DNA from 3 places in the Rothia terrae genome. Region 3 is predicted to be linked to each of the others. Evidence: predicted binding sites of a transcription regulator. Region 3 holds the regulator's gene; each other region holds the start of a gene.
What was found. The regulator HrcA, encoded in region 3, represses chaperone genes, less so after heat shock. The targets are predictions, from matches to a motif close to TTNGCACTCGNNNNNNNCGAGTGCNAA.
Positions count from the first base shown of each region.

Region 1: the regulator HrcA is predicted to act here: its motif matches at 3,103-3,129, upstream of groES (co-chaperone GroES).
Region 2: the regulator HrcA is predicted to act here: its motif matches at 1,839-1,865, upstream of groL (chaperonin GroEL).

Region 1 is NZ_CP061539.1:748,388-756,415, forward strand. Features, by position in the region: gene IDM49_RS03520 (glutamate--cysteine ligase) at 455-1,591, opposite strand; gene IDM49_RS03525 (class I SAM-dependent methyltransferase) at 1,689-2,954, opposite strand; gene groES (co-chaperone GroES) at 3,233-3,529, shown strand; gene groL (chaperonin GroEL) at 3,573-5,156, shown strand; gene IDM49_RS03540 (acyltransferase family protein) at 5,340-7,382, shown strand; gene guaB (IMP dehydrogenase) at 7,561-8,028, shown strand, end outside.
Region 2 is NZ_CP061539.1:419,034-427,061, reverse strand. Features, by position in the region: gene groL (chaperonin GroEL) at 49-1,671, opposite strand; gene IDM49_RS02055 (LytR C-terminal domain-containing protein) at 2,026-2,625, opposite strand; gene IDM49_RS02050 (DUF3263 domain-containing protein) at 2,738-2,986, opposite strand; gene IDM49_RS02045 (uracil-DNA glycosylase) at 3,052-3,729, shown strand; gene IDM49_RS02040 (threonine/serine exporter family protein) at 3,808-5,550, opposite strand; gene IDM49_RS02035 (threonine/serine exporter family protein) at 5,547-7,631, opposite strand; gene IDM49_RS02030 (lipid II:glycine glycyltransferase FemX) at 7,800-8,028, opposite strand, start outside.
Region 3 is NZ_CP061539.1:1,327,586-1,335,613, forward strand. Features, by position in the region: gene lepA (translation elongation factor 4) at 1-1,539, shown strand, start outside; gene hemW (radical SAM family heme chaperone HemW) at 1,536-2,783, shown strand; gene IDM49_RS06240 (DUF4870 domain-containing protein) at 2,855-3,271, opposite strand; gene IDM49_RS06245 (DUF3097 family protein) at 3,405-4,268, opposite strand; gene hrcA (heat-inducible transcriptional repressor HrcA) at 4,442-5,422, shown strand; gene dnaJ (molecular chaperone DnaJ) at 5,486-6,613, shown strand; gene IDM49_RS06260 (16S rRNA (uracil(1498)-N(3))-methyltransferase) at 6,639-7,403, shown strand; gene IDM49_RS06265 (PhoH family protein) at 7,534-8,028, shown strand, end outside.

The DNA.
Region 1 (8,028 bases), 580 kb from region 3:
GTGGATGTGCCCCTGTCTGCGATGAAGCGGTCGCTGGGCGACCTGTCATCGGCAGACAGACGGAGCCCACGCCCCGCAACACCCGAGGGAAAATCGTAGCGGCTTCTTATGTTGCCTTAAGTATTAGCTGGTACTTAGGAATTAAGTTCAAGTAGTAGATACGTCAATAAGCTCCACTGCCTGCAGCACCGAAGAGAAAAATTCGGAGAAACTTCTCGAATTACTTACAGTAGGCAAAGCGCCAAGCGCTAGCTACGGCAGTAAAATCACCTGCTCTACCGGGGTAGGCGCGCTGCCTATAGAACTCGCTCCGGCTATACCTTCCGAGTGATGCAAGGCGTGGGCTTCGTCCTGCAACAATGTGCAGGACGCCCAGCGTCCTCTCACATTTTGCAGGGGGCACACCCACGCCTGCATTACTCAAAAAACACCCACGACCGCAATACCTAAATAGCTATGCGCGTCCTTGTTTCACGAGGTCGAAGACGACTGCGGTGAAGTCGCCGTTGTTTTGTTCGGCGATGCGTCGTTGGCGTTTGTAGCCGGGGCCGTCGTTGATGATGCGTTCGATCTGTGCGAGGTCATCTGAGCAGCCGAGGTCTGCCGCGATGGGTTCGAGGATGTTGAGGGTCTCGAGGGTGTGTTCGGTGACGAGTTGTTCGGTGTTTTGGTTATCTAAAATGACGATGGCGTCGGTGCCGTAGCGTGCTGCTCGCCATTTGTTTTCTTGGACGTGCCAGGGTTTGAGGGGTTCGATGTGTTTGCCGGCGTCTACTTGGCGTGAGAAGTGTTCCGCGAGGCATTGGGTGAAGGCTGAGATGCCTGCGATGTCGTTGAGGGATGCGAGTCCGTCGCAGACGCGCATTTCGACGGTGCCGTAGTGGGCGACGGGGCGGATGTCCCAGCGGTTTTCGCCGGGTTCGTCGATGACACCGGTGGTTTTGATGTCGTTGAAGTATGACTCGTATTCTTCCCATGTTTCGAAGTTGAAGGGTAGCCCCGCAGTGGGAAGTTGTTGGAACATCTGGGAGCGGTGGGAGGCGAATCCGGTGTCGGTGCCTTCCCAGTAGGGGGAGGATGCGGAGAGCGCGAGTAGGTGCGGGTAGAAGTTGGTGAGTCCGTTGAGGACGGGGAACGCTTTGTCGCGGGCGTTGACGCCGACGTGGACGTGTACTCCGTAGATAATCATTTGACGGCCCCAGTATTGGGTGCGGTCGATGACTTTTTGGTAGCGCTCTTTGTCTGCGACGGGCTGTTCGCGCCATTGTGAGAAGGGGTGGGTGCCTGCTGAGAAGAAGCCCAGGTTGAGCGGTTCGAGCACTGCGTTGAGTGCGTCTGTAGCTTCTTTGAGCTGTGCTGTTGCTTCTGCCGGGGTTTTGCAGACGCCGGTGACCAGTTCGACGGTGTTGTCGAGGAATTCGCCGGTGATGTGCGGACCGTTGTTTTCTTTGAGGATTTCTGGTGATTGTGCTTCGAGCGCGGCAAATACTTCTTGCGCGCGTGAGGCGAGTTCCCCTGTGGAGAGGTCGACAAGTGCGAGTTCCCATTCCACGCCGAGGGTGGATTGTGGGGAGGATGCAAAAGAAATCATGGGGTCTCTTCCGTGCAAGTACTGGTCATATCATCCTAGAGCAATAAGGTGAGGTTACTAGGACGGTGTTCAGTAGGTGGGCGAACTTGACTCTGTATTACGCGACCGGTTTGACGTGAAGGGCGAATCGCTCTGACAATGCCCCCGAACCTATGCGGGTTGCTATGAGGGTAGCAGTAACAGCGGGCTGTCCTTTTTTCTTTTTTGAGCCTGCAAGTAGTTTTGAGCGCAGGGTTTCGGGCACGACGTCCACACCGCGTTTTTTGATGGTGAGTGCGGTGATTCTCTGTTCTTTAACCCATTTTTTGAGGTGTTTTTCGTGCAGGGGAAGTTTGTCGATGATTTCGTATGCGCTCGCTAGGGGAGTGGGAACGTATTTATCGCCGGTGAGGTAGGCAATGTTTTCATCGATGAGGTGGAGGCCTGTTTCTTCGGCAAGTTCAGTGACGAGGTGGGCTCGGATGACGGCGCCATCGGGTTCGTAGATGAACTGCTGTAGTTCGCGGATTTCGGGCTCTGGGGAGTTCTTATCCCACACATCACTGGTGATTTCGCCCAGAACTTCCGGTTCTAGCGCGTTGTTGCTCATGACGGTGGCGGATCTTTTTACCCCGGGACGGGCTAAAGCGTTGAACCAGAGCACTACTTCTACCACGCTGCCGCCATGTGAAATCCACTGGGCTTCGCAGTTATCGGGAATTTCATCGTGGGGAATTCCCGGCCCCATTTTGACGCCCATGGGTATGCCCGTTGATGCGAGCTTCTTGACGAAGGAGAAGGGCGGCGAGAAACTTTCAGCGTCCCACACACGTCTGGACGCTGAGCCCTCCACCTCGCGGCGGGCAGGATCAAGCCATAACGCTCCAATGGGCTGACCGGTAGCGTCCGTCAGTTGGCTGAAGGGCAGCTCCATCATGTTGGCGCAGATAACCTGGCAGTTTTCATAGGCAGACATATTGTGTTGCGTAAAAGCGGCGGTTTGTTCATCTAGCTCGACCGAAACTACCTTGAGCCCCGCATCGGCAAATGCCATTGAGTCTGCCCCGATGCCGCATCCTAGATCTGCCACAGAAAAGAGATTGGCATCGATAAACCGCTGTGCGTGTAAACGAGCGACAGCCAAGCGCGTGGACTGTTCATACCCGGCTTCTGTGAAGAGCATAGTCAAAGCGCGCTGACCGAACTTAGCCTGAGCCTGAGTGCGAAGCTTCGCCTGCGTCAACATGGCCGATGCGTCGGCAGAGTCGATACCGGCCTTGCGTAACCGCGTGGCTGCAGTGAGCGCAGAATCGGCGGTGTAGGGGACGCAGGAGTCAATGAGTTCGAGCTGAAGCGGCGAGAAAATCGCGGTAGAAGAAGTCACGCCCCTATTTTAGAACAGAACCTTACCCTCTAAAGATCGGCGGTTCTTAGATTCTTGAACGATCACAGACAATACATTCGTTATGCCCACAGCCATAAACAAAACCGCTCACCTTGACCCTCTACACACACCGGTTCTAAAGTTTTAGTTAGCACTTGGCTACAGACAGTGCTAACGTCTTCTTGAGTACTGGCACCGCGACGACAGTGCTCACCGGACGCTAGCGCCCCGTTGACAGCCACCCATGAATACAAGAATTCATTCTTAAACAAGGAGCTATCATGGCAAACATCAAGCCTTTGGAAGACCGCATCGTTGTTCAGATTGTAGAAGCTGAGCAGACCACCGCATCAGGTCTGGTTATTCCTGACACCGCAAAAGAAAAGCCCCAGGAAGCAAAGGTCGTTGCAGTTGGTCCCGGTCGTGTAGACGACAAGGGCAACCGCATCCCCGTAGATGTTGCTGAGGGCGACATCGTCATCTTCTCAAAGTATGGCGGAACCGAAGTTAAGTACGACGGCGCAGAATACCTCGTACTCTCAGCACGCGATGTACTTGCTGTAGTAACTAAGTAATTTATTCCTTCACCTGATTTTTAGAAGGAGATGAGACGGATTCATGGCAAAACAGCTTGAATTCAATGATGACGCACGTAAGCACCTGCAGGCCGGCGTCGATAAGCTTGCCGATGCAGTCAAGGTAACCCTGGGTCCTCGCGGCCGCAATGTAGTTCTTGATAAGCAGTGGGGCGCCCCCATTATCACCAACGACGGCGTATCCATCGCTCGCGAAATTGAGCTGGAAAACCCGTACGAAAATTTGGGTGCACAGCTGGCTAAAGAAGTAGCAACCCGCACAAACGATGTTGCTGGTGACGGCACCACCACCGCTACCGTGCTCGCACAGGCTCTCGTAGCTGAAGGTCTGCGCAACGTAGCATCCGGCGCGGCACCCGGTGAAATCAAGCGGGGCATCGAAACCGCTGTGCAGGCAGTTTCAGCTCGTTTGCTGGAAAACGCACGCGAGGTTCAGGGCGAAGAAGTTGCTCACGTAGCTGCTATTTCAGCTCAGTCACCTGAAATTGGTGAACTGCTGGCTGAGGCATTCGATAAGGTCGGCAAGGACGGCGTTATCACCATCGAAGATGGCTCTTCAACCGATATCGAACTCGATATCACCGAAGGTATGCAGTTCGATAAGGGCTACCTGTCACCCTCATTCGTGACTGATCCCGAGCGCGCTGAAGCAGTTCTTGAAGACTCTTTGATCCTGATCTATCAGGGCAAGATTTCTTCAATCGCAGACATCATGCCTTTGCTCGAGAAGGTTGTTCAGGCTAAGAAGCCTCTGACCATCATCGCTGAAGACGTCGAGGGCGAGGCTCTATCAACCCTCGTTGTTAACAAGATGCGCGGCAACCTCGACGTTGTAGCGCTGAAGGCACCCGGTTTTGGTGATCGACGCAAGGCCATCATGCAGGATCTTGCGATCTTGACCGGCGGCACCGTTATCACCGGTGAACTCGGTATCTCACTGGATTCAGTGACTATCGAGCAGCTCGGTTCTGCCCGCCGCATCACCGTTACCAAGAACAACACCACCATCGTTGAAGGTGCTGGCACCGCAGAAGCTGTTGCAGAACGCGTTGACCAGCTCCGCGCCGAAATCGACCGTGTTGATTCTGAATGGGATCGCGAAAAGCTCAAAGAACGCTTGGCTAAGCTCGCCGGTGGCGTAGGCGTCATCAAGGTGGGTGCAGCAACGGAGGTCGAGGCCAAGGAACGCAAGCACCGCATCGAGGACGCTGTTTCCTCCACCCGTGCAGCTCTTGAAGAAGGCATTGTGGCTGGTGGCGGTACCGCACTGGTACACGCGCTTAAGGCACTGGACGGTTTTGAACTGGAAAGCGCTGATGCGCAGACCGGCGTTGATATCGTTCGCCGAGCCCTGGTTCAGCCCTTGCGCTGGATTGCTGAAAACGCTGGCGAAGATGGCTACGTTGTGACCTCAAAGGTCGCTGAGCTTCCTCTTGGCTCCGGTTTCAACGCTAAGACCGGCGAATACGGCGACCTCATCGGCGCCGGCGTTATCGACCCGGTCAAGGTCACCCGCTCAGCTTTGGAAAACGCATCATCCATTGCAGCGCTGGTTCTGACCACCGAAACCCTCGTGGTAGAAAAGCCCGCTGAGGAAGAAGAGTAAACTTCTCACCGGCCGATAGTAAGCCCCGTTCATTGTGTTAGTCACAGTGAGCGGGGTTTTCTCGTTTTAAGCCAAACTTCACAAAAAATCTAGGTAGTGTTTTGACGGTGCACAGATTGAGTATCGACGGTGCATTTTACTTTTTACTCCCCTAAGAGACAGTGCAGCGGCTAGAGACCCTTCATGAGAATTTTTGCTGACCCCAACGCATCGGAGACCGCACCTAAGCTGGCGTTTCGTCCGGAAATTCAGGGACTGCGCGCTCTCGCGTTGTTCTTGGTGGCTGCTTATCATTTTTGGTTTGGCAAGGTCTCCGGTGGCGTCGACGTCTTTTTGCTGATTTCAGCGTTCTTGATGACTCTTTCGTTCACTCGCAAAATCGAGACGGGACAAAGGGTTTTTCTGGGGACGGTCACAAAATACTGGGCGCATACTTTCAAGCGCATTGTTCCGCTGGCAACGGTCACGGTGTTACTGGTTCTGCTAGGAACCTGGCGTTTTCTGCCTGAGCCTCGCTGGGCAGGGATTATGAATGAGGCTCGCGCTGTTATCTTCTACCGCGATAACTGGTGGAGCATCAAAAATCTGGTGGATTACTACGCCGCTGATTCTTCAGAATCTTCACCGCTGAGACATTTTTGGTCGTTGTCAGTTCAAGGGCAGATTTTTATCATCTGGCCCCTGCTCTTTGCCCTGTGCTGGTTGCTGTACCGAATCACTAAAATCAAGGCGAGACTGATTCTTGCTGTTGTTTTTGGCTCCGTATTTATCTGGTCTTTAAACTATTCTGTTCACGTCACTGCCGCCGATCAACAAAGTGCTTACTTCAATACCTGGGCTCGATTGTGGGAGTTCGCTCTAGGTACCTTGGTGGCATTAGTCCTGCCGTATCTCAAGCTTCCTGCGGTGCTTCGTGCGCTCATGGGGTGGGTTGGAATTTTTGGTATCGTCACCTGCGGTCTGTTGTTGGATGTCGAGGGAAACTTCCCGGGCTTTTATGCCCTGTGGCCTACGCTTTCTGCATCCTTCATCATTCTTGCCGGTTCAACCGGTACTTCCTGGGGCGCTGACCGTATTCTCTCGCATCCTTCTCTTCTCTGGCTGGCTAAGTACTCATACGGGCTATACCTTTTGCACTGGCCCATGTTGGTGTTCTACCTGTACATGGTCAATCGCGAAAAAGCTGGATTTTTGGCAGGGCTGGTGCTTTTCGCCGCGTCCTTAGCCCTGTCGTATGTACTGACTCGTTTAGTTGAGAATCCTCTGCGTTCGTGGGCGTGGCTGGATGCTGCTCGCTACCGTGGCGTGGCATTAGTGGCGCTGTGCATGATTGCCGTAGTCGGAGCCACCAATGCATGGACTGCGTACAACCAACACGAAACCGAACGTTTATTGGCGCGCGCATCCGTGGATAATCCCGGCGCGAAAATTCTTGATCCGAACTTTACCTACCAGGGGAGCGCAGATGCCGGATACCTGCCGCTGTCGGTAGAACGCTACAGTGACCGCCCTATTTTCAACAATCTGTGCGATGTCGCAAAAACTGACAGTTTTGGCATGCCCACCTACACCTGCCACCATATTGTGAAAAACGAAAATCCCTCTAAAACGGTGATCGCTTTTGGTAACTCTCACGTTGAGCAGTGGATGGCAAACCTAGAGCAGACCGGTGAGGAAAACAACTGGGACGTTAAATTCTTGCAGTATAACGATTGCCAGGTTTTTGATGCCAGCGTGAACAAGCAGCCCTGCAACGAGTGGACCCAGCAGGCCTTTGAATACATCAAGGACGCTCGTCCCGACTTCGTCTTTACAATCGGCACGGTCTCGGTATGGGAGAACGCGGGGGAATACGTACCGAGCGGTCTCGAACCCTATATCCAACGCCTGCAATCTGAAGGGACTCAACTGATAGCTCTGCGTGATAATCCGCGTTTTCAGGTGCCGCATTCTGACTGCGAGACTCGAACCAACGCCGACTGCACACTGCAATCAGAGATAGCGCAGAACCCTGACCCGCTGGTGGATCTTGAGAAAAAGTACCCCAACTTTTCGGCGATGGACATGACCGATATCATCTGCCCCAATGGTGCCTGCCCGTCAGCTGTTGGAAACGTGTACACCTACCGTGACCACTCGCATCTGACCAAAACCTTCACCGATTCAGCGCAGGGATTCTTCGACGACAGACTGCAACGCGCGCTCGCGAGCTCACACGGGGAATGAAAACTGCCGGAGACTGGTTACAGTCTTATATTCCAAACCGGTAGCTTGAGCTGTGGTACTCAACACGCTTGAGGTGCAATGGGTCGAACGAATCAACCTGCCGGTTTACTATTGAAAAAACACATGTGCAATGCGTTAGTGTCCAACGTTGCTTAGTCCCGAAAGGTACAAAGGTTCTATGACCACTCCTACCGCTCTGTCCGATGATCCCTTTGGCTTTACCGGCCTCACCTACGATGATGTGCTGCTTCTGCCGGGCAACACCGACGTAAATCCTGCAGATGCAGATACTTCAACCAAGCTGTCTAAGCGTATCCATCTGAACACCCCCATTATCTCCGCCGCAATGGATACCGTGACCGAGTCTGAGCTGGCTATCGCCATGGCTCGACTGGGCGGCATGGGCGTCCTGCACCGTAATCTTTCCATCGAAGATCAGGCTTCTCACGTAGACCGCGTCAAGCGTAGCGAATCAGGTATGATTACCAACCCGGTGACCATTACCCCCGACGCGACCATTGAAGAGCTGGACCAGGTTTGCGGTCATTTCAAGGTCTCTGGTCTGCCTGTTGTAGATGAGAACGAGGTTCTGGTTGGTATCATCACCAACCGCGACATCCGTTACCTGCCCGAGGCTGACTACGCA
Region 2 (8,028 bases), 910 kb from region 3:
GCGTGAATGAGGTGAAAAGTTTTAGCCTCTCACCGCTATTTCACGTGATTACATCATACCGCCCATGCCGGGATCCATTGCAGGTGCTGCACCTGCGGGCTCGGGCTTGTCAGCAACAACAGCTTCGGTGGTCAAGAATAGACCAGCGATGGATGCCGCGTTCTGCAAAGCTGAACGGGTTACCTTCACGGGGTCGTTAATGCCAGCTGCCATGAGATCTTCGTATTCGCCGGTTGCTGCGTTGAGACCGGTACCAACGGGCAGGCCACGTACCTTATCAACAACAACGCCGGGCTCGAGACCTGCGTTGGTAGCGATCTGCTTGAGGGGTGCGTCGATAGCAACCTTGACGATGTTCGCGCCGGTAGCCTCGTCGCCTTCAAGCTGAAGCTTCTCAAATGCGGTTACGCCAGCCTGAATCAAAGCAACGCCACCGCCGGGGACGATACCCTCTTCAACAGCAGCCTTCGCGTTGCGGACAGCGTCCTCAATGCGGTGCTTACGTTCCTTGAGCTCAACCTCGGTAGCTGCGCCAGCCTTAAGAACTGCAACGCCGCCAGCCAGCTTAGCCAGACGCTCCTGCAGCTTTTCGCGGTCGTAGTCTGAATCTGAGTTAGCGATTTCGCCACGGATCTGAGCTACGCGACCCTCGATGGATGCTGCATCGCCAGAACCCTCAATAATGGTGGTCTCGTCCTTGGTCACAACAACCTTGCGTGCTGAACCCAGCAGGTCGATGGTTGCCTGATCCAGTGATAGACCTACTTCTTCGGTAATAACCTGGCCGCCGGTCAGGATAGCGATATCAGCCATCTGAGCCTTACGACGGTCGCCAAAGCCGGGAGCCTTAACAGCAACAGACTTGATGGAACCGCGCATCTTATTCAGAACCAGCAATGCAAGAGCTTCGCCCTCGACGTCCTCAGCAACGATCAGCAGGGGCTTACCTGACTGCATGACCTTCTCGAGTACGGGAACGAGATCCTTCACGTTTGAGATCTTTGAGTTAACGATCAGGATGTAGGGATCTTCAAGAACAGCTTCCTGACGATCGGGATCGGTCACGAAGTAACCTGAGAGGAAGCCCTTATCAAAGCGCATACCCTCGGTCAGTTCAAGGTCAAGACCGAAGGTGTTTGATTCCTCAACGGTGATAACGCCTTCTTTGCCGACCTTCTCCATTGCCTGAGCAATAAGCTTACCGATTTCCTTATCGCCCGCTGAGATTGATGCGGTAGCAGCGATTTCTTCCTCGGTTTCAACTTCCTTAGCGGAGTTGAGAAGCTCAGCGGTAACAGCTTCAACAGCCTTTTCGATTCCGCGCTTGAGGCTCAGCGGGTCAGCGCCAGCTGCAACGTTGCGCAGGCCTTCACGTACGAGTGCCTGTGCCAGAACGGTTGCTGTGGTGGTGCCGTCACCTGCGATGTCGTCAGTCTTCTTAGCGACTTCCTTAACCAGCTCTGCGCCGATCTTTTCGTAAGGATCCTCGAGCTCGATTTCCTTAGCGATTGAAACGCCGTCGTTGGTGATGGTGGGTGCGCCCCAAGCCTTTTCCAATACAACGTTACGACCGCGCGGGCCAAGGGTTACCTTGACTGCGTCTGCAAGGGTGTTCAGACCCTTTTCAAGACCGCGGCGTGCTTCTTCATCAAAAGCAATCAACTTTGCCATTGGTGTTTCGCCCTCCTGGACGTATTGTCGGTGTTCGTAGTACCGGTGCCCGCGACGGACGGTGCATCGAGCGTCCGGCGTCTCTTTTAGCCGGATGCGTGCACCTCACCGATAAACGAAAAGTTTTACTTGAGTGAGCCACCAGAACCACAAAACTAGCACTATGTTTAGCAGTTGGCGGCATCAAGTGCTAATTACAATCTTGGCACTATGGCACAGCGAGCGCAAACGTCTTACGGTTTTTGGTACCGGTTAATCGCCTACAGCGCATTTAGAGGTGCGCGCAGCTCAGTACGGATGCGTGTTTGCAGGTTATTACGGCAAAAAGTAGCGCTGAATACAGAAGAGAGCGTACTACTGATAATCTGTTGCAGATGCGGTTGCTGAGGGGTCTGTTGCCTCGTCGGTACGCAGTGATGAAAGCACGTATTCAGGGCCGAGCACGGCGACAACGGGGCTATCTTGCTCTGTGGATTCTTCGGTGTAGTCCACCCCGAGAATTTCAGCGACGGCCGTAGCTTTCTGCTCGTTGCCAGCAGTGTAGTAGATGGTGGAAACATTGACGGGCACACCGTGCCAGTTACCTACCTGGGTAATCTCAACATTCTGCTCCGAGTTCATCAGCAGGTTCATGGCGTCCGACGCCGCCCCGGTCACGCCACCGGAGTTGTAAATCTCTACAACATAGGGTTCACCTATAGGTTCGGCAGATGCAGTTTCAGAGGCGCTGGGAGTTGAGGACGCGGTTGCTTGGGTAGCTGCCTCGGGTGAGGCGTTTTGCGGTGAAAATACGTACATGAAGCCGCCCAGAATCAGCGCGGCCAAACCCGCGCCAATCAGCGCTAAAATTGAGCGCTTGTCCCGAGCAGCGTTTGGGTTTATTGCGCGATAAACGCCACGTCGTTTTGAGTCTTCATCGACATCGTCAAACTCATCGTGCGGGTACTTATTCACGCGTTTTCTCCTCAAATCGACTAATGGATGTTTCTAGGCTACACGGTTGACCTCGGGTTTAAATCCACATTCTCATAGCGCGCAGAGAGTGTCTTGCGCCTTCGCCCCGTTGCTATACCTCGGAGTCGCGGTGCTCGCGCAATCGACGCGTAAGGGCGGGTTCTTGTTCGATAACGCGCGGATTATCAATTAGCCGGTTAAGCTGCTGGTAGTACGAAACTGCGCTCATGCCCAGTTCGCTACGGACAGCCTGCTCCTTAGCGCCCTGATACTTCCAGCGTCGTTTCTCAATAGAAATAATTTTCTGCTCTTGTTCGGTGAGCGGATTTTTCGGCTCGTTCGGGGTAGCGTCTTCGCTCAAGGGAACCTCATCTAGGTATGATCGTGTGCATACTTACTGTAGTACGAAAGGTAAAAGTTTTTTCCATGCCAGCACAACCGCTTACCGACATCATGGCAGAAGACTGGGCGCAGGCACTCGCCCCCGTCGAAGAGAACATTCGGGTAATGGGCAACTTTCTCCGCGCAGAACATGCCGCCGGACGCCAAACGCTCCCACCGGCGTCCAACATTTTCAGAGCCTTTGAACGCCCCATGAAAGACGTTAAAGTCCTCATCATCGGACAGGATCCCTACCCTACCCCGGGCCACGCTGTTGGGCTGTCATTCTCGGTCGAACGCCATGTTCGTCCCGTACCGCGTTCGCTGCAGAATATTTACAAAGAACTTCAGTCTGACCTGGACATCAATGTTGCTGAGCACGGCGACCTCAGTGCGTGGAGCGACCAGGGCATCATGCTGCTCAACAGAGTTCTCTCCGTCGAATCAGGCAACGCCGGCTCACACCGCAATAAAGGCTGGGAAACCATCACCACCTGCGCGATCTCAGCCCTCGCTGAACGCGGCACTCCCCTCGTCGGTATTTTGTGGGGACGCGACGCCCGCAACTGCCGCCAGCTCATCAGCAACTATCCGGTGGTTGAATCGGCGCATCCTTCGCCGCTCAGCGCATCCCGCGGATTCTTCGGCTCAAAGCCGTTCTCACGCACCAACGAGCTACTCGTGCAACAGGGCGCTCAGCCGGTGAACTGGCAGCTGAGTTAGAGAGCAAGCAGCACATAGACGGCGTACAAGAGGGCGGACGCTCCCACCGAGCGTCCGCCCTCTTGCCTCCCCGCATTGTTAGCGGTCGAAGGTAGCCAGCCGCACAGCGCGCGCACTGTCTCTAGCGGCTCGCCATTGAATGAGGTACTGCATCAGGTAGCCGCCCAACACAACACCGCCGGCTAGAGCAACAATCGTCGATAAAGCAGAGACAATTCCCGCAACACCGGCAGTGGGATCAGATGAGACGCTAAAGGCATAGAAGCCCTTGAAGAAGGTCAGGCCGGGGAGCAGAAACATAATGCCGGGAACCGCAAATATAGCTCTCGGGGAATGTAACCTGTTGGCAAGATAAGCACTTACAGCACCCACCGTCAACGCCGCAAGAACCGTATTGACTCGGCTCATCTCAGCTCCTGTAAACGTGCTGTAACCATAATAAACAGCCTGCCCCAAGCCCGAAATCACAACGACCCAGCCCATGTTGGCAAGCGTCCCATGCACCACAGAGGCACACATGACGCTACCAATAATCATGCCGGCAATACTCATCCATAGAGGCGGTGGATTAAACACTACAGCCTGCACGTCAATCTCGGTGGCACCCAAATACCCCATCACCTCGGTAGCCGTGGCAATGCCGATAATCAGTCCCAAAAAGGTCATCGCGGTTGAAACCATTTTACCGGCAGAGGTCAGCGGAAAACCGTTAATCGCGTCCTGAACCGATGACACCAAAAAGAAGGTCGGCATAAACATCATCAGCCCACCACCGATGACGTGCGGGGCAGAAACCACAAAGCCTATATCACCAAAGAACGATGAATAGTCACTGATATACAGTGCTAGACCCGTCATCACACTGGCGTTGATAATCATACGGAAAAATCCAGGCAACCCGAATTTAGCGGCCCACTGCCCCGTCGTATGTAAAACAAGAAATACGAACACGGCAACCAGTGCACCGCGCCAGCTACCACCCACACCAAAGGTAAAACTCGCAGCCATTAGCAGGTTGAACAGCAATCCCTTAAACGGCGAGTTCAACTTGGGAGTGTCATTAATTTCTTGTAAACGCTTCTGCGCTTTCTCACGCGGCAATCCCTGCTCGGTGATGCTGTGAATCAGTTTGTAGACCTGAGACAGCGCGGCGTAGTTTTCAGACATCGAGCGCATCACGCGCACCGCAGTGTGGCTAAACCTAAGATCATCGGTGGTCTGAGTAAACGGCGAGTAGCTACCGCGATCCACGTCAGACACATAGTTGAGAATAATCGACTGGTTCGTCACGTTTGCTTCGACGTTCTCGAGCCCGTAGGCCGCGCAAACACCTACGATGGCAGCGTCAACGTCCATCGCATCGGCACCGTAATGAAACATGGTCTCGGCAAGGCGAACCGTAAAGTTCAAAACGTCGCGAGCCTGTTCTTTTTCTTGGACAAAGCCTTCGCGACGAATCTGCGCGCGCACCGAAAACTGTTTTTGAGCAACACGAGCCAGCCCTCGAATCGGCGCTGTCGGTGTTTGGTCACCCCTCATCCACTGCGCAAACTGTGATCGAGGTTTACGGGCCGGGACGGGCGCAGGCACAGCCGAGGGGTAGGACGCCTGCGGCAACTCGCCCTCAGTGGTGACGGACGGTGTTGAAAACTCGTGAAGAGCTACCGGAGTCTCAAATTCCGCGGCCGCTTCTGCTACCTCATCAGCCGTTGCGGAAATCCCCTGAGCCAGCGGCAGAGAAACCTCTTGACCGAACGCAGACACGGGGCCGGCGTTCTGAGGTGAGTTCTCAAAGGGATGAGCCGACGGGTGTGAGCTCATCGATCAAGAACCTGGGTGTTTTCTTCGTTGGTTCGGGCAGGTTTAAAGGTTTGAACGAGGTACTGGGTGATGTAGCCGCCCAGCACAACACCCGATGCCATCGACAGGATAATTGCCATTGCCGCGATAATTCCGGGAACGCCCAGCGACGAATTGGATTCCACGGTAAACGAATACAAACCGCGGAAGATTGAAAGACCGGGCAACAGGAAGGTCAGTGACGGAATTGAAAATATAGCCTGCGGGGCATGAAAGCGATGCGCGAGATACATACTCAAAAGACCGACCACAAAGGCAGCAACAGCAGTATTACCGCGTCCGCTACCCGTACCGAAGACGGCGGTGAAACCGTGGTACGTTAGCAGGCCAGCCAATGTAACAGCCATAATCCACATCAAAGTACTCTTACGTGCCTGCGTGGTAATACCTATTGCCAACGTACCAATCATCATGAAGGTAATGTTGATCAGCGGGGCAGGAAATTCAAAAGCACTTTGCGAAACATCCAGAGGCTGTGCGCCCACAAACCCCAACGCCGTCACGCCCGTTGCAAGACCAACCACAAGCCCTAAGAAGGACATACCGGTAGAAACCAACCTACCTGCAGCCGTCAGCGGGAACCCGTTGATAGCGTCCTGCACCGACGACACCAATTTGAAGGTGGGCACCAGCATAATCAAACCGGCAGCCACAATATGCGGCGCCGAAACCGGCAGGCCAACCCTCGTCAAGAACGAATTCTCATCACCTAAAGATATAGCCGCAAAGGTAATAAAGGCGGCGCTAGCGGCCATATGGAAGAAGCTCGGCATCTGTAGCTTGCTCAAGAACTGATCAAGAAAATAGACGCACAAGAAGAGAATCAGCGACACAACACCGGCTCGCCAGCTACCACCAATACCGATGGTCAACGCACCAGCGGCAACCGCGTTGCCTAACAGAACAACCAGCGGCGGGTACAGCTTTTTCGCGTTGTTAATCTTTTGCAGCTGTTTATCGGCCTGCTCACGCGTCAGGCCTTCTTCGGTAATCGAATGAATAAGCTTGTAAATATCGGCAAGCGCCGCGTAGTTCTCAGACCACGAACGCACCACGCGCACCACGGTGTGGCTAAAGCGTTCGATGGACGCAGAGGATCGAGCGTTGACGCCCTCGGAGCTAAAGACGTCATCGATGTCTGAGACGTAGTTGATAATCACTGACTGGTTAGTGATATCCACTTCGACATCGTCCAAACCGTAGGCGGCACAAACTGCAACAATGGCGGAGTCAACGTCCATGGCGTCTGCGCCATAATGGAACATGATCTCTGACAGGCGCAGAGTAAAGTTCAGTACTTCGCGGGCTTCTTCTTTCTCACGAACATAGCGTTCGCGGTGACGACGCGAAGACAGCGCAAATTGACGCTGCGAAATGCGCTCCAACCCACGAATGGGGCGGGTTAGCGACTTATCTGCCTGAACAAAGGACTTCAGCGAAGATTTAACACGGGACACCGGCTTGTGCGCGGGAGTGACCGTGGGGATGCTGATGGTCGCGGGAGCGACAGAGGGGTAGGACGCTTGCTGGATGCCCTGCGATGAGGCAACCGGTAGCGTAGTGGTTGCCAGCGGAATTGCGGATGTCAGCGGTGCTATTTCGTTGACCGGGCTCGCTGCGGGTTCGAAGGGGCTGGAGACAGGCTCAGCTGGTGCGGTGGGACTAACAGGTAGCTCAGGCGCCGTACCGAAAGCCTGCGTGGTGTCTTCTGCAGGCTTTTCAGTCTCCGTTTGCGTGAGCAGGTACTCTCGCAGTGAAGGATCTTTGACCTGCGACATTGAGATCGCGGGCAGTCCTTGCCCAAACGCATCCGCCGCCGAGACCGAATCACTATCTGCAGGAGCAAACGCATCAGTCGCGTCCTCGCTCGTTACAGCAGGCGAAGGCTCTACAGCCGCTGGGGCGGGCTCAGTTACCAGCTGACGTGGCAAAACATCGGTAGACCCAAAAGCACCGAATGCAGAGGTAGAAGCGCTCGTACTCTGCTCAAAAGCAGAAGGGTACGCTTTTTGCTGCAGTTCAGTCTTTTCTGCAGGACTCACGATGTTGCCGGCCTCCTTCTGCTGACGCAACGCCTCACACGGTTGAAAAAATGACTCCGACGGTTGCCGTACTTATCTTTTATCAATATAAAAGATGAAGACGCAACCGCCGAAGCCTATTTCTAAGATACTTTGATTCACCTGCACAGCAAGCGCTTAGATCTTTGCTTAGTAGAAAGGCTGACCAGTCTTACGAACCCACAGCTGGCGCATAACCTTCTCAGCGAAGTTGGTCCACAGTTTGTACTTAGCGGGTGAAATAACCTGATCGTAGACACCCACAAAATCCACAACGTTCTTAGTGAATGATGTCTTGAACAGGCCCAAACCGTAGTAGTTGTGCTCCTTGTTCTTCAGCTGATCGCTCGGCGGAGTACCGCAGAAATCATATTCTACG
Region 3 (8,028 bases):
GCTGCGTGTGAAGGTGCGCTTTTGTTGGTGGATGCGGCTCAGGGCATTGAGGCTCAGACCCTGGCGAATCTGTACCTGGCAATGGAAAATGATCTGACCATTATTCCTGTGCTTAATAAGATTGACCTTCCGGCAGCTCAGCCTGATAAGTATGCGGAGGAACTCGCTCATCTGATTGGTGTCGAGCCCGAGGATGTTTTGCGTGTTTCAGGTAAAACCGGTGAAGGCGTGACAGAACTTCTGGACCGTATTGTTGAGCTTCTCCCCGCGCCTGAGGGTAAGGCGGATGCTCCTGCCCGAGCTATGATTTTTGACTCAGTCTACGATTCCTACCGCGGTGTGGTTACTTATGTTCGCGTGGTGGATGGCCGTTTGGAGTCGCGTCAAAAAATTAAGATGATGTCTACTAGCGCCGAGCACGATCTACTTGAAATTGGTGTGATTTCGCCCGAACCCAACCCCACTAAGGGTCTTGGCGTTGGTGAAGTAGGCTACTTGATCACCGGTGTTAAGGACGTCCGCCAATCTCGTGTTGGCGATACCGTCACTAGCTCAGTGAATGGAGCATCAGATTCTTTGGGTGGATACGAAGATCCCAAGCCCATGGTGTTCTCGGGATTGTTCCCTATCGACGGCTCTGACTACCCGGTCCTGCGTGATGCGCTGGACAAACTCAAGCTGAACGACGCAGCTTTGATTTATGAGCCTGAGACCTCGGCAGCACTCGGCTTTGGTTTCCGCGTAGGCTTTTTGGGTCTCTTGCACCTTGAAATCGTACGCGAGCGCTTGGAACGCGAGTTCAACCTCGACTTAATTTCTACAGCACCCAACGTTATCTACGATGTAGTGGACGAATCAGGCGAGACTCGTCGTGTGACTAATCCCAGCGAATTCCCCGAGGGTAAAATCGCGGAGATTCGTGAACCAATGGTTGCGTGTACGATTATTGCGCCCAGTGAATTTATTGGTGCAATTATGGAGCTTTGCCAGTCCCGTCGCGGCATTATGGGGGGCATGGACTACCTGTCACAGGATCGTGTTGAACTTCGTTACCGGTTGCCGCTTGCTGAAATTGTCTTCGACTTCTTTGATCAGCTGAAATCACGTACCAAGGGTTATGCCTCATTGGATTGGAAACTCGATGGTGAAGAAGAAGCTGACCTCGTCAAGGTCGATATCCTCTTGCAGGGTGAGAAGGTTGATGCTTTCAGCGCGATTACTCACCGAGATAAAGCGTATTCGTATGGCGTGATGATGACCGGTAAGCTCCGTGAGCTTATTCCTCGCCAGCAATTTGAGGTGCCAATTCAGGCAGCCATTGGCTCACGCATCATTGCGCGTGAAAATATTCGCGCGATTCGCAAGGACGTTTTGTCGAAGTGCTATGGTGGCGATATTTCACGTAAGCGTAAGCTTCTTGAAAAGCAGAAGGAAGGTAAGAAGCGCATGAAGATGGTGGGCCGTGTGGAGGTTCCCCAAGAAGCCTTCATCGCTGCGCTTTCTTCTGGCGAAGAGTCAAAGGATAAGTCCAAGAAGTGACCCCAGCTCAACCTTTAGGTTTGCCTGCTCCGCTCGATGGTTCGATTCCGCAAGAATCCACCATCGGCGCGGAGCATCGCGCTTTTAGCCTGTATGTGCATGTACCGTTTTGTTCGATTCGGTGTGGTTACTGTGATTTCAATACGTACGCTGTTGATGATTTTGGCAATGGTGTAGGTCTTGATTCTTATGCGCAGGACGCCATCGCTGAGCTGGATTTTTCGGCTCGCGTCCTTCGGGATAATGGGGCACCTGCACGGAAGTTGCATACCGTATTTTTTGGTGGCGGGACGCCCACCAAATTGCCTGCTCGCGATCTGGTGCGCATCCTCCAACATGCTATTGATTTGTTCGGGCTGGAAGATAATGCAGAAGTAACCACCGAGGCAAATCCAGATTCTGTGACCGCGGAAGATTTGCAGGTGTTAGCTGATGGTGGTTTCACTAGAGTTTCTTTTGGAATGCAATCTGCTGTTCCGGAAGTTCTAGAGGTTCTGGATCGTACTCATACTCCAGCTAATGTGCCCAAGGTAGTTCAGTGGGCTAAGGATGCTGGTTTGCAGGTTTCGGTGGACCTTATTTATGGCACACCGGGTGAGACTTTGGAGCAGTGGGTACAGTCGATTAAATCTGCGATCAGCTACCGCCCTGACCATATCTCAGCGTATTCACTCATTGTTGAGGACGGTACCAAACTAGCGGTGCAGATTAAGCGTGGACAGTATGAGTTGCCCGATGATGATCTCATGGCAGATATGTACACCGAGGCGGAAAAACTATTGTCTTCGGCAGGTTACCGGTGGTACGAGGTCTCAAACTTTTCAACTAGTCCACAGACTCAAAGCACCCATAATTACGCGTACTGGAAGAACCAGGACTGGTGGGGCATTGGCCCCGGAGCGCATTCTCATATCAACGGCACTCGTTGGTGGAACGTCAAGCACCCCGTTGCCTACTCTGGGCGCATCCGAAACAACCAGTCTCCAGCAGCTGCACGCGAGATACTTGAGCCCTCCACCCGGGACTTTGAAAATATCATGTTGATGCTGCGAACCGTAGAGGGCGTCTCAACTTCTTATCTCCAAGAGATCCACGGTGAGGCGTTAGAGCCAAAACTTCAATGGCTTGTTTTACAAGAACTAATTGACTCCACTGAACTAGCCAACGGTAGGGTTGTCCTGACCTTCAAGGGTCGTCTGCTGGGGGACGCAGTGACGCGGGAGCTTCTGCCAGAAACCGAATAAAGAGCGTTTAACTAAGCATCGGGGGTAGCAAAGCTTTGAAGCTTTGCTACCCCCTATGCGCTTAATAGATGTTATTTCTTGCGAGAAATCATATCGAACAAGCGAGTGTTCATGGGGTAGAGATAGGGGTTACCCTTATTGACTTTGATGCCACCGACCAAGGACATCACTGCAAGATAAGCCCAAATCAGAGCGGCAAGCATACCGAAAAATCCGCCAACGTCGGGAACGGTGCACAGAGCGAAAGAAACAACGAGAACAATCGTTGGCAACAAGGTGAAGTTCAGTGCTTCGCGCGATTCCTGCTGGGTGAAAGGGCCACGTCCCTTGTAAAGGTAGTAAATAACTGCTGAAGGTACGCAACCTAGAACACCGCTGAAATGAGCGAGTGTTGCGATATTGCGGTCTTCAGAAACGCTTAAATTACCAGCAGCAGCATGGGTTCCTTCGAATTGTGAGTCAGAAGGAATCTTAGTTGCAGTATTCAAGGGCAGCTCATTCTTATAGGGGTTTACAAGGGGGAAAGCATCGATAAACGCTTTACGTCATGTTTATTTTATGAAGAAACTAGGTGATTGCACAGGGAATCTAACTAATTTCATCAAGAGATTGCTCACAGAATTATTGGTCAACCGTCAAAAAGTCAATCAGTTGTTCGACAGGTCCAAGTATCTGCGGTTCCAAATCGGAATAAGAATCAACTTTGGATAACATTAATTTCCACGACTGAGCGATGCCGGCTTGCGTTGAATGTGGCATACCTAGTCTTTTGAGGATGCCTTCTTTCCATGATTCTGTGCGGGGCACTACCGGCCACTTAGAAAGACCCAGGGTTTTAGGCTTAATAGCTTGCCACACATCCACAAATGGGTGCCCCACCACGAGAACATTCCCTTTTGCCCCGGGCACGCGAAGAGCATCTTCAACAATTCTGCTCTCTTTGGTACCCGTTACGAGGTGGTCAACTAGAACCCCCAATTTTCGTTGTGGTGACGGGCCGAATGCTTGAATAGCGCCGGCCAAATCGTCGACGCCGTGCAAAGGCTCAACAACGATGCCCTCAACCCTTAGATCATGTCCCCACACTTTTTCAATCAACTCAGCGTCGTGAGTTCCCTCAACCCAAATGCGTGACGCTCGAGCAACTCGTGCAGGAGCATTTTCAACCTCGATTGAACCTGATCGTGAAATTTTAGGTTGAGATGGCGCGGTCTTCTTTTTGGGCGCTACGACGATGACGGGCTCGCCCTCAAGCAGAAATCCCGGCCCCAGAGGAAATTTTTTGACGCGTCGGGCAGCGTCCTCAAGTCCAAAAACCTGCATCCCGCCGATTGTCTCAAAAGAAACAACAATTCCTACCCAGCCTGATTGGACGTCCTCCAATAAAAGTCCTTTTTGGAGGTAAATGGATTTCGCCTTCGGTGTGTTGTGTTGCTGGGCGAGGACACTCAAATCCTGAGCCCCCCACGAAGTGGCACCGCTCATGCTACCCCTTGCTCTCGTCATGAATGAATTCTTTTAATTGTGCAGTATCGGCAGCCGCTCTTGTGCCAACAGCGTACGGGTAGGCGCAAAACTCAGAAAAATATTAGAGTAAGAATTAGCACTCTGCTCTCTAAAGTGCCAGTGGACAACGTGTGGAAGGAGGATACACTCAGGTGAACCGCGAGCGCCAGCTGAAAGTTTTACAGGCAATCGTTGAAGACTATGTTCATTCTCGAGAACCGGTGGGTTCTAAGGCTCTGATTGAGCGCCACAATATGAAGGTCTCGAGTGCCACTGTCAGAAATGATATGGCTTCATTAGAAAATGAAGGGGTGATTACTGCCCCTCACGCCAGTGCTGGCAGAATTCCAACCAATAAGGGCTATAGGCTATTTGTTGACCAGATTGCAGCGGTCAGACCCCTGTCTACAGCGCAAAAGGACGCAATCGAACGCTTTCTCGACTCTGCTGATGATGTAGATCAGATGATGGATCGAACGGTTCGTTTGTTGTCGCAACTCACTCACCAGGTCGCGGTCGCTCAGTACCCGATAATCTCTGAACCGCTTGTTCGCCATATAGATTTGGTTCCTCTTGGGGCGCATCAGTTACTGTTGATCGTTGTCTTAAGCAATGCCGAGGTGCTTCAGAAACAGCTGAAGCAGGTCAATATCTCTGATGCAGATATACCTGTGCTGTGCAGAACCGTCCGCGCATCCGTTTTGGAGAAGGATTCCGCTGTTACGCCATCCGTTTCCCACCGCCTGCGGGCCGCTTATGACACCGTTATGTCGGCCGTAGAGCAGCTGATGCGGCATCATCAAGTGTCCCGCCTAGCTATTGCCGGTACGTCCTATCTTGTTGAATCAACCGATGATTTCTCACACAGTATCGCTCCGATTCTCGACGCGCTTGAAGAACAAGTTGTGGTCTTGCGACTATTAGATGAGCTTCAGCAAGATCAGCGTGGATTTTTAGTACGCATTGGATCTGAAAATGAGAAAGAGCTACTGAACGATACAGCGGTGGTTGCCTCTGGATATGGCCAGGAAAACGTCTCTAAACTAGGGATTGTCGGGCCTACACGCATGGACTATTCAGCGAACCTAGCCGCTGTACGAGCTGTAGCTAAATATTTGTCGCGTTTAATGTAATCAATCTAATGCGATTCAAAGCTTTTAATTATTAACACAGAGTATGAAGAGGAAAGAGTATCCGTGAGCGATCACTACGAAACCCTGGGTGTCTCTAAAGACGCCAGCCCTGAAGAAATCAAGAAGGCATACCGTAAGAAAGCTCGCACTCTCCATCCCGATTTGAACCCGGGTGAAGAAGCGGCCAACGAATTCAAGCGAGTTTCGCATGCCTACGAAGTTCTCTCAGACCCCGAAAAGCGTAGCAATTATGATCGCACTGGCAACGAGAACGGCAATCCCTCTGGCTTCGGCGGCGGTGGCGGCTTCGGCGGTTTTGGAGGCTTTGAAGATATTTTCAATACTTTCTTCAGCCAGCAGCCGCAGGGGCCCGCTAGCCGTACTCGCCAGGGACAGGACGCGCTCATTCAGGTACGCGTTGACTTGGTAGATGCTGTCTTTGGCGTGAACAAAGAAATTACCGTAGATACTGCGGTGAGCTGTGACGTCTGTGAAGGCGAAGGCACAGAACCCGGTTATAGCCCAGAAACGTGTGATACCTGCGGCGGTCAGGGGTACATGCAGCGTCAGGTTCAGTCTATTCTCGGCACCGTTGTACAGCCCGTTCAGTGCCCCTCCTGTAACGGGTATGGCACTGTTATTAAGCATCCTTGCCACGAATGCTACGGCGAAGGGCGCGTACGTGAGCGTAAGCCGCTGACCATCAAGATTCCTGCTGGCGTTGCTGATGGCACTCGCATCCGCCTTTCGGGTCAGGGCGAGGCTGGGGTTGCCGGTGGAGCTAACGGTGATTTGTATGTAGAGCTTCGGGTAAATCCGGATCCCACGTTTACCCGCGACGGCGATGATTTGCACGCAACGATTGTCATTTCAATGGCTGCTGCGGCTTTGGGCACTGCAATTACTCTGGATAGCTTTGACGGACCTCAGGAAATCTCCGTCAAGCCTGGCACCCAAACCGGTGATGTTGTAACGCTCAAGGATTTGGGCGCTACCCGTCTGCGCGGTGGTGGTAGGGGTAGCCTGCACGTTCATTTTGAGGTGCGCATCCCTGACGATCTCACCGACCACCAGCGCGATTTGTTGCGTCAATTCGCAGAATCACGCAACGAGGACTTGGGACGAAGCGAGGTCGTAGAGCAAAAGCATCACACCGGTTTCTTCTCACGATTCAAAGAACGTTTTCAGTAAATAAGGGTTAGGCACAGGCTAAGCTATGACGTCACCAGTTTTTTATGTTGAGCCTTCAGAATTATCAAAGGTTGAGGTTGGAAGTTTCATTGCCCTCACCGGCGAAGAAGGTCATCATGCACGAAACGTGAAGCGACTTTCATCTGGGGAGTCTGTTGATATTGCAGATGGCGAAGGAACGCGAGCTGTCGGCGTCGTAGAGTCTGTTCTGCCTGAAGGTTTGAGTATCCGCGTCATCGAAATGGCGCACGAGTCACGGTCTCCTCGGCTTTACCTTGTCCAGGCTTTAGCAAAGGGCGATCGTGACATCATGGCCATTGAGATGGCTACTGAAGTTGGTGTTGCCGGTGTTATTCCTTGGCAAGCTGACCGTTCAATCGTTCGGTGGAAGGGCGAACGTGCAAAGAAGGCTCATGCCAAATGGCAAAATGTTGTCTCTGCCGCAGCTAAACAATCTCGCCGGTCGCTGATTCCTACGGTGTATGACCTTCACACGTCAAAGCAGCTTACCCAAACGATTGCCGAGGTGACGGGCGAAAATGCAGCTGTATTCATACTTCACGAGCAAGGCAATCAGCAGCTCACCTCTGTTCTAGCTGATACTAATCTCTCAAGCACCGAAGAAATTTATGTAGTGGTGGGGCCTGAAGGCGGAATCTCCCCTGAAGAGCTGGATGCGTTTGTGCAAGCAGGTGCGCAGGTCACGCTCTTAGGACAAGAAGTTCTGCGAAGCTCAACAGCCGGTCTTGCAGCGCTATCGGCTGTAAACATCGCGGTGAAGCACTGGTAAACATTGCCAGATGCTCGTTTTCTCGAGTCACACTTTCTATCTCGTTGACTCTAAAACTTGTACTGTAGTACTAACACTTACTTTTCAGGCTAGGAGCTCTGAGCAAGTCCCATAGGGGACGAATTCTTTTATGACTATTAATTCCACTTCATCATCACGTCCGTTGTCTGTGGCTCGTACTTTTTCATTCAAAAATCGTACAGAAATGGTTTCCGTACTAGGTCCGCATGATTCATCTCTGGCGCTCATTGAGCAGCAGTTCCCAGGTGTCTCTTTGCGCCCTAAAGATTTGGATATAGTGGTCACTGGCCCGTCAGAGACAGTTGCTACTACGGTGCGTTTGTTGGGCGAGCTACGCATATTAGCAAACAGCGGTTCAATCATTTCGCAAGAAGTTGTGACCCGTATGCTCAAAATGCTAGCTGTCGAGATGGCGGCTCCTGCTGAAGCTTTGAGCCAAAATATTCTAAGTTCGCGCGGCAAAAGCATCCGCCCCAAGACTATTAACCAAAAAACATACGTTGATGCTATTGATGATGCCACGGTTGTTTTCGGTATTGGTCCAGCTGGTACCGGTAAGACTTATCTCGCGATGGCTAAAGCAGTTCAGGCTTTGCAAGCTAAA